Regions from separate parts of the Caproicibacter sp. genome, predicted to be linked through region 2. Evidence: predicted binding sites of a transcription regulator. Region 2 holds the regulator's gene; the other holds the start of a gene.
What was found. Region 2 encodes NrdR, which represses ribonucleotide reductase genes. Its sites were predicted from a motif close to CACNANATNTNGTG; they were not measured.
Positions count from the first base shown of each region.

Region 1: a site for NrdR is predicted at 3,502-3,515, ahead of ACLQ3M_RS02425 (ribonucleoside triphosphate reductase). Genes of this name have one in related genera too.

Region 1 is NZ_JBJKOP010000014.1:58,900-66,107, reverse strand. Features, by position in the region: gene ACLQ3M_RS02450 (DUF378 domain-containing protein) at 24-233, opposite strand; gene ACLQ3M_RS02445 (metal ABC transporter solute-binding protein, Zn/Mn family) at 510-1,406, shown strand; gene ACLQ3M_RS02440 (metal ABC transporter ATP-binding protein) at 1,403-2,182, shown strand; gene ACLQ3M_RS02435 (metal ABC transporter permease) at 2,183-3,001, shown strand; gene ACLQ3M_RS02430 (Fur family transcriptional regulator) at 3,031-3,456, shown strand; gene ACLQ3M_RS02425 (ribonucleoside triphosphate reductase) at 3,578-5,674, shown strand; gene ACLQ3M_RS02420 (anaerobic ribonucleoside-triphosphate reductase activating protein) at 5,671-6,363, shown strand; gene dcd (dCTP deaminase) at 6,402-6,929, opposite strand; gene ACLQ3M_RS02410 (zinc-ribbon domain containing protein) at 7,096-7,208, opposite strand, start outside.
Region 2 is NZ_JBJKOP010000047.1:59,069-66,276, forward strand. Features, by position in the region: gene ACLQ3M_RS13395 (M50 family metallopeptidase) at 1-720, opposite strand, end outside; gene ACLQ3M_RS13400 (1-deoxy-D-xylulose-5-phosphate reductoisomerase) at 724-1,878, opposite strand; gene ACLQ3M_RS13405 (phosphatidate cytidylyltransferase) at 1,922-2,746, opposite strand; gene ACLQ3M_RS13410 (isoprenyl transferase) at 2,747-3,454, opposite strand; gene frr (ribosome recycling factor) at 3,460-4,014, opposite strand; gene pyrH (UMP kinase) at 4,017-4,736, opposite strand; gene nrdR (transcriptional regulator NrdR) at 5,014-5,475, opposite strand; gene ACLQ3M_RS13430 (sugar phosphate isomerase/epimerase family protein) at 5,544-6,326, opposite strand; gene ACLQ3M_RS13435 (hypothetical protein) at 6,439-6,876, shown strand; gene ACLQ3M_RS13440 (ABC-F family ATP-binding cassette domain-containing protein) at 7,002-7,208, shown strand, end outside.

The DNA.
Region 1 (7,208 bases), on a different contig from region 2:
GCTATTTTAAGGTTAAAAAAAGTCTACGCGTTGTGAACAGGTTCTTCATCGTCACGAAACAGAAATCTCAGGCACCACAGTGCGGAAATGGCTACCACGACGAATACGATGCGGCTGCCGGCCGTGAGCTGCCCGCCAAAGATCCAGGCGACAATGTCAAACCCGAAAAGTCCGATGGACCCCCAATTCAGTCCGCCGATAATGACCAGAATCAAAGCAATTTTATCAAGCATGATATTACCCCTTTCAAAAAGTATTTTTACCGAAGACATTCCTATTATTCATGAAAGAATCATATTTTTATATTTTTTGTGCGGCCGGGATTTGCGGGTGCGGCCAACACCGCAAGCAAAATGCTCGTGTATTTTTGCGTTTGCGCGACTTTATGGGCCGGTTGAAAATATTTTGTCCCTTTCTTCATAAAATAAAACATTTACAAATCCATTCTTCTATGATAGAATGCTTAATGCAAATGCAAATTATTTGCATTTAGAATGGAGTGAACTGTTATGAAACGATTTAATTTTCTAACTGGAATACTGATTTCCTTTGCACTGGTTCTGACGGGATGCGCCTCGTCCGCCGGCGTGCAGCAGGCATCTTCGTCCGCGCCGGCAAAATCGGGTCAGAAACCTGTTATTGCCGTAACCGTTGTCCCGGAGGCAACCTTCGCCAAGGCTGTCTGCGGCGACTATATGGAGGTAATTACCGCCGTCCCTTCCGGATACAGCCCGGAAACCTATGAGCCGACACCCAAAGAAAAAGAAGAACTCAGCCGCGCGGCCCTTTATTTTGCGGTGGGTGTACCCGTTGAGGAATCGTCCATTCTCCCGGCTCTGGCCGATTTGAAAACCATGAAAGTCATCCGTCTTCAGAATGCGGTTTCAAAAGAATACCCCGACCGCACGTTCCCGTCGGGGGAACGCGACCCGCACATCTGGCTTTCCCCTAAGCGCGCAAAGGTAATGGTGGAAACCATTGCTCAGGAATGTGAAACGGTGGATCCGCAGCACAAAGCGCAGTACGGGCAGAATGCTCAGAACTATGCAAAGCAGCTTGATTCGCTGGATTCCGATCTGAAAAACATTTTTTCCAACATGCAAAATAAAAACTTTCTTGTCTTTCACCCTGCGTTCGGTTACCTGGCTGAAGACTACGGCCTGACCATGTATTCGCTTGAGGAGGAGGGCAAGGAAGCGACTCCGCAGCATCTGCAGGAAATGGTTGATCTGGCGAAAAAGCAAAAGATCCGCGCAATTTTCTATCAGGAGGAAATCGACAGCAAGCAGTCGCAGGCCTTCGCGGAGGAAATCGGCGGAAAAACTGTAGAACTTTCCCCGCTTGCGCCCGATTATGTGGAAAATCTGAAAAAAATGGCAAATACCATGGTGGAGGCTATGAAATGACGGCAGAGCCCGGTCAAAAAGTCGTAGAAATCAGTCACGTAACCGTCCGGTACGGGGCGTTCACCGCCCTGCATGATGTCAGCCTTGACGTCACTCAGGGGGAATATCTGGGGATCATCGGGCCGAACGGGGGCGGAAAAACCACCCTGCTCCGTTCCATTCTGGGCCTTGTGCCGATTTCGGGAGGAAGCATTTCGATCTGCGGAAAAGCCCCGGGCAAAACCGGCACGCTGGTCGGATACGTTCCACAGTTTGCGAATATTGACCGCAGCTTCCCGGTCACGGTGCGCGAAGTCGTCCTGACCGGACGGCTGACACGAAGCCGCCTTCCCTTTCACCGGTATTCCGGAGCGGACCGCGCGGCCGCCGACGCCGCGCTTCAAGAAGTCGGCATCGGAGATCTCGCCTCCCGGCAGATTTCCGGCCTGTCCGGCGGAGAATTCCAGCGGATGCTCGTCGCCCGCGCCCTTGCGGAAAACCCGAAAATTCTTCTGCTGGACGAGCCGACCGCAAGTGTCGACGCTAAATCGCGCAGACAGATTTATGACCTGCTGGGGGAACTGAACCGTAAAATGACGATTCTGCTTGTCACGCACGACATGATGGCGGTATCTTCCCGGGTCCACCGGCTCGCCTGTCTCAACGGGGGCCTGGTTTATCACGGCGAGCCGGAGCTCGACCGCAACACGGTCGACGCCCTTTACGGCTGCCCGGTCGACCTGATCGCGCACGGCGTGCCGCATCGGGTTTTAAAAACGCACGGGGAGGACCGATAAATGATTTCCGCTTTGTTTCAATATCAATTTCTTCAGAACGCGCTGGCCGCGGGCCTGCTTTCCAGCATTGTCTGCGGCATCATTGGCGTCATCGTCATCGAAAAAAAGCTTGTCATGCTCAGCGGCGGAATCGCGCACACCTCTTACGGAGGCGTGGGGCTTGGGTACCTGCTGGGATTCGAGCCGATTCTCGGCGCTTTTCTGTTTGCGGTCGGCGGCGCGCTCGCCATCGGGAAAATCAGCCGCAGGAAGACAACGCATTCCGACGTTGTCATCGGCCTGTTCTGGTCGTTCGGCATGGCGCTGGGAATCCTTTTCGTCGCGCTGACTCCGGGTTACCCGCCCGACATGACCTCGTATCTGTTTGGAAACATTCTCTCCGTGACGCGCGGCGATCTTCTTCTGATGGCATGCCTCACGGTTCTGGTTCTTGCCGCCGTAGCCGTTTTTTACGACACCTGGAAAGCCTACCTGTTCGACGAGGAATTCGCGGCCGTGATGGGAGTCGATACCGCGCGCCTCAATTATCTTCTGCTGATTCTGGTCGCGATGACCGTCGTGGTTTTGATCCGGGTGGTCGGCATCATTCTTGTGCTGGCGCTTCTGACCGCGCCCGCGGCTGTCGCGGGCCTGCTGACGAACAGCTTCGGCAGACGGATCTGCTACTCCATTTTCTTCGGGGCGGTTTTCTGCCTCGCGGGGCTCTGGCTCTCCTATACGCTGAATATCGCCTCGGGGGCCTGCATTGTAATCCTTTCCGCCGTGAGCTATCTGATTGTGTATAGTCTGCGGGACCGGGAACAGGGCCGTGTTTCCTAAAAATTCTGAACCCGGGAGGAATGAACATCATGGAAGACAGCAAGGGCCGCCTGAAAAGCTGCGGACTGAAAAACACCCGGCAGCGCCGGGAGATCATCGGGATTCTTGAGCAAAGCGGCCGGCCTGTTTCGGCAGAAGGTATTTTTTTCGGGCTGCGGGAGCAGGGGGAAACCGTCAGTCTATCCACCGTCTACCGCGTTCTGGAGCTTCTGGTTGAAAAAAAAGCCGTTCGCCGGCTGAACACGGTGGAAGAATGCGGCACCCTGTTTGAGCTGAACGACAAGCACCGCCACTATCTGGTCTGCCTTGGCTGCCACAGGATGTTCCCGCTGGACGACTGCCCGCTAAAATCCTACGAAAAAGAACTGACCGACAAAACCGGTTTTGACGTGACCGGCCACAGCCTTGAAATTTACGGCTATTGCCGGGACTGCCGCGGCAAACGGCAAGGCTAAAACTCTTTTCCCTCCCGTTCTATTGACAAATCCCCCCATAGATATTAGTATATATAGTATTCGCAGTAAAACAACAGACTATATATTGCCCTGTTTGAAAGGGTATGCGGGAGGAATGTTCATGCTGACACATATTATCAAAAGGGACAGGACCAAAGCGCTGTTTAAAAAGGAAAAAATCGTGTGGGCGATTTTTAAGGCCGCGACCGCGGTCGGGGGAGATGATTTCGCCACTTCGGAACATCTGGCGGATCAGGTTATTTCCATCGCTTCGCAAAAATACCCGGAGGGCGTAGCCGACGTTGAGGGAATTCAGGACATCGTCGAAAAGGTCCTGATTGAAAACGGACACGCAAAAACAGCCAAGGCTTATATCCTGTACCGCGAAAAAAGGCGCTCCGCGCGCGAATCCAACGCGCTGATCGGCGCGACGATTAATATGTTCGGCGAATATCTGAACGACAGGGACTGGAAAATCAACGAGAACGCCAACACGCAGAAATCAATCAACGGACTGAACAATTATGTTCGCGAAGCGTTTACCAAAAACTACTGGCTGCATGAGATTTATCCGCAGGAAATCCGCGATGCGCATCTGTCGGGAGACATTCACATTCACGACCTCGGATTCTTCGGCCCGTACTGCGCAGGCTGGGACCTGCGGCAGATTCTTCAGGGCGGATTCGGCGGCGTGTCCGGCAAGGTGGAATCCAAACCGCCGAAGCACCTGCGTTCTTTCCTGGGGCAGATTGTCAATTCCACGTTCACAACCCAGGGCGAGACCGCTGGAGCACAGGCCTGGTCGTCCTTCGACACCTACTGCGCGCCGTTCGTTCGCTACGATCATATGGATTATCAAGCGGTCAAGCAAGCGCTTCAGGAGTTCATTTTTAACCTGAACGTACCGACCCGCGTCGGCTTTCAGTGCCCGTTTTCAAATCTAACGTTCGATATTGTTGTGCCCCGCACGCTGCGCGACCAGAACGTAACGGTCGGCGGAGCCGTGATGTCGGAAAAATACGGTGATTTTCAGAAAGAAATGGACATCATCAACCTCGCGTTCTGCGACGTGATGATGGAAGGCGACAGCAAGGGACGCGTGTTCACCTTCCCGATTCCAACCATCAATGTCACAAAGGATTTTCAGTGGGACAGCCCCGTCGTCAACCGTTTTATGGAAATCACCTGCAAATACGGAATTCCCTATTTCTCCAACTATATCAACTCCGACCTCTCCCCTGAAGACGCGCTATCCATGTGCTGCCGCCTGAGAATCGACAAAAGCGAGCTGCGCAAGCGCGGGGGCGGCCTGTTCGGTTCCAATCCTCTGACCGGGTCCATCGGCGTTGTAACCGTCAATCTGCCGCGCATCGCCTACGTTTCCAAAACGGACTCCGAATTCCGCATGCGCCTTTGGAAAGAAATGACTATCGCCAAGGAAAGCCTCGAAATCAAGAGAAAGGTCATTGAGGAGCAGACCGAGCGCGGACTGTATCCGTACTCCCGCAATTATCTCAAAGACGTCAAGGCAAAGACCGGGGATTACTGGTACAATCATTTCAACACGATCGGCCTGATCGGAATGAACGAAGCCTGCATGAACCTGTACGGCAAAGACTGTGACCTGACAACGGAAGCAGGGCAAAAATTTGCAGTCGACACGCTCAACTACATGCGCGACTTCATTCTGAACCTGCAGGAAGAGACCGGCCACTATTACAATCTGGAAGCGACGCCCGCGGAAGGCGCCAGCTACAGCCTTGCCCGGCTGGATAAGGCCCGCTATCCCGACATCATCACCGCGGGGGAACAGGAGCCTTACTATACGAATTCGACCCAGCTGCCCGTCGGGTACACGGACGATATTTTTGAAACGCTTGATCTTCAGGATGAGCTGCAGTCTCTTTATACCGGCGGAACGGTTCTGCATTTCTATCTGGGTGAGGAAATTCACGACACCGAGGCCGCCAAGCGCCTGATCCGAAAGATTTTCACCAACTACAAGCTCCCCTATATTTCCCTGACCCCGACCTTCTCCATCTGCAGCGACCACGGCTATCTCGCCGGCGAACATTTCACCTGCCCCCACTGCGGAAAGCCCGCCGAAGTCTGGAGCCGTGTCGTCGGGTATCTGCGCCCGGTTCAGAACTTTAACCGCGGCAAACAGGAAGAATACCGCGAACGCAAAAAATATGTGATCAAGGAACAGGCCATATGATTTTCGCGGGGATTCAGAAGAGCTCGCTTGTCGACTATCCGGGGCTTGTTTCTTGCGTGCTGTTCGTTCCCGGCTGTAATTACGATTGTTTTTACTGCCATAATCGTTCCCTGCTCGCCGGCCCGCATGAAATTCTTGACCCGAACACCGTCCTTGCGTTTTTGAAAAAGCGCGCGGGCCTGCTCGACGCCGTGGTCGTAACCGGAGGGGAGCCGACCCTGCAGCCCGAGCTGACCGATACTTTGCTGGAATTTAAGTCCCTCGGCTACCGGGTCAAGCTGGATACGAACGGCTCGAATCCCGCAGCGGTCTCGGAAGTGCTGAAAAGCGGCGCGTGCAGCTATTTTGCGGTGGATTACAAGGCGCCGTCCGCGCGCTATGAGGAAATTTGCGGCACCGGAACCGACGCCGCGGCCGTGCGGGAAACCGTGGAGCTTCTCCTGGACAGCGGGGCGCCATTCGAGGTTCGCACAACCGTTATTCCTCAGCTTTTGGAATCCGACCTGATGCAAATGGCCACAGAGCTTCCCGCCGTCCCCCGGTGGACGCTGAACCGCTACCGAAAACCGTCGCCGTACAAGCCCTGCGACGAGGAACGGATTTGCGCCGTGCCGTGGACGCAGGAACAGATCGCCGGCTTTGCCCGCAAAATGGCTTCCGTGCAGCCGAACATGAACCTGGCAAAATAAAACGAGCCGCCTTTTCCTCACAGAAAAGGCGGCTCGCTTTATTCTTCCGGTTCAAATTCCCGGTACAGCAGGCTTGGCTGAATCCCGCTGTTGTTCTGGTATTTTCCGCTTCGGTACGGGTCGTAGTCCCCCTCGATCGTGTGGTAATAAATCTGGCAGATTTCAACCCCCGGATAAATTACAATCGGCTGCGTACAGAACATTTCAAGCGTCCAGTACCCGGAAAAGCCCACGTCGCCGAATCCCGCGGTGATATGGATAAATAAACCCAGCCGCCCGACGGAGGAACGCCCTTCCAGCATAGGCACCAAGCGCTCGGTGCGCGTGTATTCCGCCGTTCTGCCCAGATACAGCCGCCCGGGTTCCAGCCGGAGGCCGGACTCGGGAATCAGAATTTTCTGAACCGGATTCGGCTTTTTCATATCCAGAACGGTTTTCTCATAAACGAGCAGTTCGTTGTGCAAAGACAGATTATAGCTGTTCGGATTAATTTTCTTCTCATCAAAAGGCTCTATGACGATATCGCCGCCCATGCGACGAAGAATTTCCCTGCCCGACAGGATCATAGCTTGCTTCCTTTCCCATATAAAGGACAAATCTTCATGACCGGACCCCCGATACAAAAATACGATAAATGCGGTTGCCCGCATTTATCGTACATAATTCACTTTCCGACCGAATTACAAGAAACAGTACCGGCGCATCGGCTCCGGCCTTCCTGTATTCTCAGGTTCAGACTTCTTCTTTCATCTTCGCAAAGCATTCGCTGCAGTAAACCGGACGACCCTCCGTCGGCTGGAACGGAACCTTGCACGGAGCTCCGCATGCGGCGCAGACAGCGTCGA
Region 2 (7,208 bases):
TCCCACGAGGCTGTACCAAACCATGCGGACCGTGGAAACCGTATCCTGAAAAGATTTTGTAATCAGCGTGCCGAAATTCTTATCGATCGGCAGCACATAAAAGTCTAAAGTAAGAATGCTCTTGCCGTTCACTTTCCGGCTGTTGAATTTGACATTGTCGAATGTGAGTGCTTTCCCGTTCCGCAGCACTTCAATATCAACGGAATTAGGATTTGCCGTCGCAAGGGCGAAGCTCAGGTCACGGTCCCCATAAATCCGGTAATGGTCGACGGAGATAAATTCATCCCCTCTCTTCAATCCGGCCTGCTGCAGCGCCGAATTCTGATCAAACTGCGAAACGGTGGTGGAAGAAAACGCGCTTTCCTGCCCCAAGATCGTCATCATTAAAACGAGCCCGAGCAAAATGTTCATGACGGCTCCCATGACAACGACCAGGAATCGCTTCCAAACAGGCTTTTGGCCAAAGGACCCGGTATCGGCGCTTTCTTCGTCCTCACCCTCCATGGCACAGAAGCCGCCGATCGGCAGCAGGCGAAGGGAATAACGAGTTTCTTTTCCCTGTTTATGAAAAAGGGTAGGCCCCATTCCAATCGCAAATTCATTGACTCGAATCCCGCATAACTTAGCGGTAAAAAAATGGCCGAATTCATGGATAAAAATCATAAATCCGAATAGCAGAACAGCAATGATAATCAAAATTGCTTTTATGATGATAATCACCTCTCAGGTAGTAACTTTGCTCAAAACGAAACTGCGAGCACGCGCATCGGCCCGCAGAACATCTTCGACACTCCGCACCTCATCCACGTCAGGCTGATGCTCCATCGCTTCCCAAACCAACTCTCCAATTTCCAAAAAGGAAATCTTGTGGTCCAAAAACAGCTTCACTGCCACTTCGTTTGCTCCGTTCGCCGCTGCAGGCGCAAGGCCACCGCGCCTTAGCGCGCGTCTGCACGCCGCAAGACAGCGAAACGTCTTTTCGTCCGCATTTGAAAATGTCAGAGTACCGTATTTTGCCAAATCAAGAATATCCGTATCGGAGGAAAGACGTTCCGGATAGGTGAGGGCATACTGAATCGGAAGATGCATATCGGGGACACCGAGCTGCGCGATTACGGACCGGTCTTCAAATTCCACCATGGAATGAATGACGCTTTCCCTTTGCACCAGTACGTCGATTCTATCATCCGGGAGTCCGAAAAGCCAGGAGGCTTCAATAATTTCCAGGCCCTTGTTCATCATGGTCGAGGAATCAATCGTAACCTTCGGCCCCATATGCCAGTTCGGATGTTTTAACGCCTGTTCCGGAGTTACGCTTTTCAAATCTTGCAATGTTTTTCCGAAAAAAGGTCCGCCGGAAGCTGTCAGAAGGATCCTGCGAATTGCTTTTTTCCCGGGACTGCCCTGCAGACATTGGAATACCGCGGAATGTTCGCTGTCAACGGGAAGAATCCGAACATGTCGCTCTTCCGCTTCCCGCATGACCAGCGCGCCGCCGGCTACCAGTGTTTCCTTGTTGGAAAGCGCTACATCCTTTCCGGCGCGAATCGCCGCAAGAGTCGGGCGAAGTCCGACCATTCCGACGACGGAATTGCAAACAAGGCCTGCCGTTGGCAGGCAGGCCGCTTCGCATAAGCCGTCCATTCCCTGCACTACCCTGACAGGCAGGTCGCTGACCGCCGTTTTTAGTTTTAAAGCAGCGGCCGGATCAAAGACCGCTGCAACCTGGGGGCGAAATTCCCGGATCTGTTCTTCCAGCAGGCCGACGTTTTTTGCTGCCGCCAGCGCACAGATTTTCAGACCCAGTCTTCTCGCGACATCCAAAGTTTGGGTGCCGATGGACCCCGTGGATCCCAAAACGGATAAACATTGTTTCATTATTATTCACCAATTGTTTTGATTATTGCAATCTATGAGAAATTTAGCTTAAAACGATGGGAAGCAGCTGAACCAGGATATAAACAAACGGAGCTTCGAAGATCACGCTGTCGAAACGATCGAGAATTCCGCCGTGCCCCGGGATAATTTCACTGAAATCTTTAATATGGCAGCTGCGCTTGATCAGTGAAAAGCTCAGGTCGCCAAGAATCGAGATGCCTGTTCCGAAAACTCCGATCAGAACAAGAGGCAGGTATGACACATTCACGCTGTAAGCATAATAGATCGCGTGAAATAAATAACCGAAAACCAGCATGGCGGCAACATTCAGAAGAAGCCCGCCGATGGCTCCCTCTATGGTTTTATGCGGACTGATATTTGGGCAGAGCTTATGTTTTCCGAAAAAGGTCCCCGCGAAAAAAGCGCCGACGTCCGCCGTCCACGCGGAAAAGATTCCTATAATCACATAAAACATCCCATGGCTGCCGCCGATTTCTCTTAAGCTGATAATTGTTCCCAACGCGGACGGAATCAGCAAAGACATACTGTAAATTACGCCGACTTCGCGAAAAGTAATCTCCGTATGATATAAAATCAAAGCGGAAAAAATGATTACGGTGTAGAGAAAATAAGCGGCGTCATGCCAAAAGGGAGTTGAAAGGAATGGAAACACCGCAGAAAAAAGCAGACTGGGAATCAGAAGGATCAGATTTTTGGCAAGACCCAGCGCGGTGATAATTTCATTCACCGCAAGAACGGAGATCAGGCCGATCGCAAAATTCAAAGCAAGCGGAAGCGTGCTGTTGCAGATAACGATCGCGGCTAGAAAGACAATCAGGGTCAGTGCCGATGTAACTCTTGTTCTCAATCAAATCCCTCCGAAGCGCCTGTTGCGGGCGGCATAGAGATCCAGTGCTCGATCCAGATCTTTCGGCTTGAAATCCGGCCAAAGAGTATCCATAAAAATATATTCGGTATATGCGGACTGCCACAAAAGAAAATTGGAAATTCTCTGTTCTCCGCTAGGGCGAATGATCAAATCAGGGTCAGGCTGTCCGGCAGTATACAGCCTGCGGGCAAAGTCCTCTTCCCCAATTTCGTCCGGCGGCAAACTGCCATTCTGAACATCCCGAACCAACGCCTTTGCCGCCTGAAGGATCTCTGCACGACCGCCGTAATTTAAAGCAATATTCAAAACCATTCCGGTCTTGTTTTTGGATACACGGACTGTCTCGTCGATTAACTCCCTCAGCCTGGGATCAAAGGCTGTTTCATCGCCAAGAAAGCGAACCTGAATATTTTCATCAAGGAAATTCGTTAAGGCATCGCTGAGATACTGCTTGAAAAGCTTTATCAGCGTCAAAACCTCATTCTGCGGGCGCTTCCAGTTTTCGGTTGAAAACGCGTAAATCGTCAGATAACGGATTCCTATTTGATTGCAATAGCGGACGATGGTCTTAAAAACCGCCGCTCCGGCCGCATGGCCTGCAGAGCGGGGAAGACCCCGCTCTTTCGCCCAGCGGCCGTTGCCGTCCATAATAATTCCCACATGTACGGGCAATATTTTTGCCGTCATGAATTTTATATCTCCAAAATTTCCTGTTTCTTATTTTCGAAGACCTTATCCGTCTCCTTACAATACCTGTCTGTCAGTTCCTGCGTGTGCTTTTCAGCCGTTTTTAAATCGTCTTCCGTCAGCTCAGAGTTTTTCTTCTTCACTTTCAGCTTATCCATCGCGTCACGACGGATCGAGCGAATCGCGACCTTGCATTCCTCCGCCATTTTACCGATTTCTTTCACGAGGTCGCGGCGTCTTTCTTCAGAAAGCTGTGGAAACGTAAGTCGGATGATTTTGCCGTCGCTCTGCGGATTAATCCCCAGTTCGGAAGTTTCTATCGCGCGTTCAATCGATTTGCACACGGTTGCATCCCACGGCTGAATGGTAAGGACACGCGCTTCACTGACGGAAATAGCGGCAAGCTGATTGATCGCGGTCGGCGCGCCATAGTAATCCACCCGAATTTTGTCCAGGACAGCAGGATTGGCCCTGCCTGCGCGAATCGCGGCATAATCGCCCGAAAGAACGGAAATGCTTTTTTTCATACGGCTCTCGGCATCAGATAATATTTCTTTCATGACTAATCCTCCTTTACAACTGTTACAATTGTTCCAATCGGCTCGCCGCAGACCGCTTTTACAATGTTCTCCGGCCGGTCGATGCTGAACACCAGAATTGGAATATGGTTATCCATGCAAAGGGAAGCGGCGGTACTGTCCATTACCTGCAGGCCACGGTTCAGCACATCAAGGAAAGACAGAGAATCAAATTTTACCGCATTCGGGTTTGTCTTTGGATCGCTGTCATAAACGCCGTCAACCATGGTTGCTTTCAGTACGATATCCGCGTCGATTTCGGCGGCACGCAGGGCTGCGGCCGTGTCTGTGGAGAAGAACGGGTTGCCTGTACCGCAGCCGAAAACCACCACTCTCCCCTTTTCCATATGACGAACAGCCCGATTGCGGATATATGGTTCAGCGATCTGTCTCATTTCAATCGCAGTCTGAACACGGACCTGAACGCCAAGCTGCTCCAGTGCATCCGCCACGCCAAGCGCGTTGATTGTGGTGGCAAGCATTCCCATATGATCGGCCCGCGTACGGTCCATTTTGCCGCTGCTGCGCCCGCGCCAGAAATTTCCGCCGCCCACAACTATGCCGATCTGTATTCCCATATCAGCGCATTGTTTTATTGGCCTGCAAATTTCCAGAACCTTGTCGAAATCAATCCCGTGGGATTTCGAACCAGCCAGACTTTCGCCGCTTAATTTTAATAAGATTCGTTTATATTTTGGCTGCAATTCCAACACTCCTATTCAGTTTCTCTTATTTTACATGATGGATAGTGCAAAGTAAAGCATTTCATCGCTAAATATAGTTATTCTTGCCAGATTCCACGCGCCAAAGACAGAATGACGATTCTTTTTTCACACGATACCCAACGACGGGTCGGCAGGGCGTTTAAAGCAAAAGCTCTTTTGCTCTCACCGGCACTGCCGGTGGTTTCGATGCACAAAAACAGCCGCCCAACTTTTTCACAATTGGCGGCTGAACTTCCGTTTTCAAGCGGCAGAAAAATTATTTCGATTTATTTTTAATGATCCGGTTGAGTTCGTCCATAAACGTGTTGACATCTTTGAACTGGCGATAAACAGAAGCAAAGCGGACATATGCAACTTCATCGACCGCTTTTAATTTTTCCATGGCATATTTACCAATCAGGCTGGACGGTACTTCGCGGTCCAGAGAATTTTGAAGCATATTTTCAATTTCATCAACGATTTTTTCCAGCGTTTCAATAGAAACAGGGCGCTTTTCACAAGCCCGCAGCAATCCGTTCAGCAGCTTGTTGCGGTCAAAGGCCTCTCGTGATTTGTCTTTTTTGATCACAACGATGGGCACCGTTTCAATCACCTCATAGGTGGTGAAACGTCTGGAACACTTCAGGCATTCCCTGCGTCTGCGGATTCGTTCCCCCTCGTCCGTCGGGCGTGAATCGATTACTTTGCTTTCTGCGTAACCGCAATATGGGCACTTCATCGCTTGGATCACCTCTGCTTAATTATACCAATTTTCAGTATGAATATCAAGCAAAACTATGAAATCTTTCATAATAATTCTTCAACAACATGTTTAGCCGAAACAAGCTCTTCCATCCGGGTGAAATTTTTCCGGTATACCTCAATAATCAGGTCCCCGTCAAAGCTGAATTTTTCCAGCATGCGGATCAGTGCCGGATAATTCATTGTTCCACAGCCGGGAAGCACGCAGTCCGATCCGGGCATATTGTCATTCATATGGACGTGAACGATTCTGTCTCCCATCGCGGCACAAATCCGGTACGGATCCTGCCCGCCTCGGACCGCCTGCTTAATGTCAAGGACAAAAGCGCAGTTCTCGCCGCAGTGTTCTTTCATTTTAAAGATAAAAGACGGGTCGTCGCTTAAAAAATTATTTACATTCTCCTGTGCAACGGTGACACCAAATTTTTTTCCCAGCTGAAACAGCCGGACGTACCGTTCATAATATTGCAAATCGGCGGCAGGCGAGCGCTTTTCGCTTCGTTTGCCGTGGAGGACAAATATTTCGGCGCCCAGCAAATTACACACCTCAAAATATCTTTTATAGATTTCAAGGCCGTCGAGAAACCGCCGTTCGTAATCGGAAAACAGCATGAAGCTTTCAAATCCGGAAGTAAACGGGTGCAGCGATTTGATGCGGCTGCCCGTATCCTTCGCCTTGAGACGAAGTTCCCTGACATAATCCGGCTTCAGTTCGCTGAATGTATTGATAAAAATTTCAAATTCGTGAAATTGCAGCTTCAGCAATTCAGAAAAAGCGTCTTCAAGCAACATCGGATATAAACAAGCCGTGGAAATGCCGGCCCTCATAAAATCACCTCCTGGTTATTATATTCCAGCCAGGGGCAAAAGTCCAGATTAAACAGGATCGGTCACGGGTATCCTAATATAGTGAAGATGATGAAGGAAGGAAGAGAACTCTATGCGGCGGGACAAAAAGAGAAATCTGATCGTGAACGAACTGTTTCGCGTTTCCCGTTTAAGCATGGAGGCGGCCGAGCTGGTCCTCCCTCTCGTGAAAGACGAAAGCTTAAAATATCAGGTTCAACGGCAGCAAGAACTTTACCGCTCCACCGCGGCAAAGTCGGCGGAAATTCTGTGCCGAAGCGGACTTAATCCGGAAGATGAGCCGGGACTGATGGAACGGGTTCTTCGTGATTCCATTAGAATGGATACCTCATGGAATAAAAGCGCCCCTCATATTGCACAGATTGCCATTCATTGTACAGACGCCGCGATGAAAGATCTGGTGAAATCCATGAACCGATCCGCCGACGACGACACGGAAAGCCGAAAGCTTGCAGAAGAATACCTGGCCGCAAGTCAGAAAAACATTGAGCTTTTAAAAATGTATCTGTAAAGGGGAAACTGCCCGGGAGCCGCGCACGTCCTTGATTTCAGCCGACAATTCCGTTATAATGATTGGAACGGCGATCAAAGCCGTGAATCCTGCTTGACAAGCAGTGTACATAGGAAGGATAGAGCATGGGGTACCTCAGCATCGGAAATCTGGAAAAATCGTTCGGTACGCAGGTGGTGCTGAGCGATGTTTCCTTTGAAATACAGGAAAACGACCATGTCGGACTGATCGGAAGCAACGGTTCCGGAAAAACGACCTTGTTTAAGCTGATTACCGGAGAATTGTCCCCGGATGCAGGAACCATCTCGGCCGCAGGAAAAACGACGCTCGGC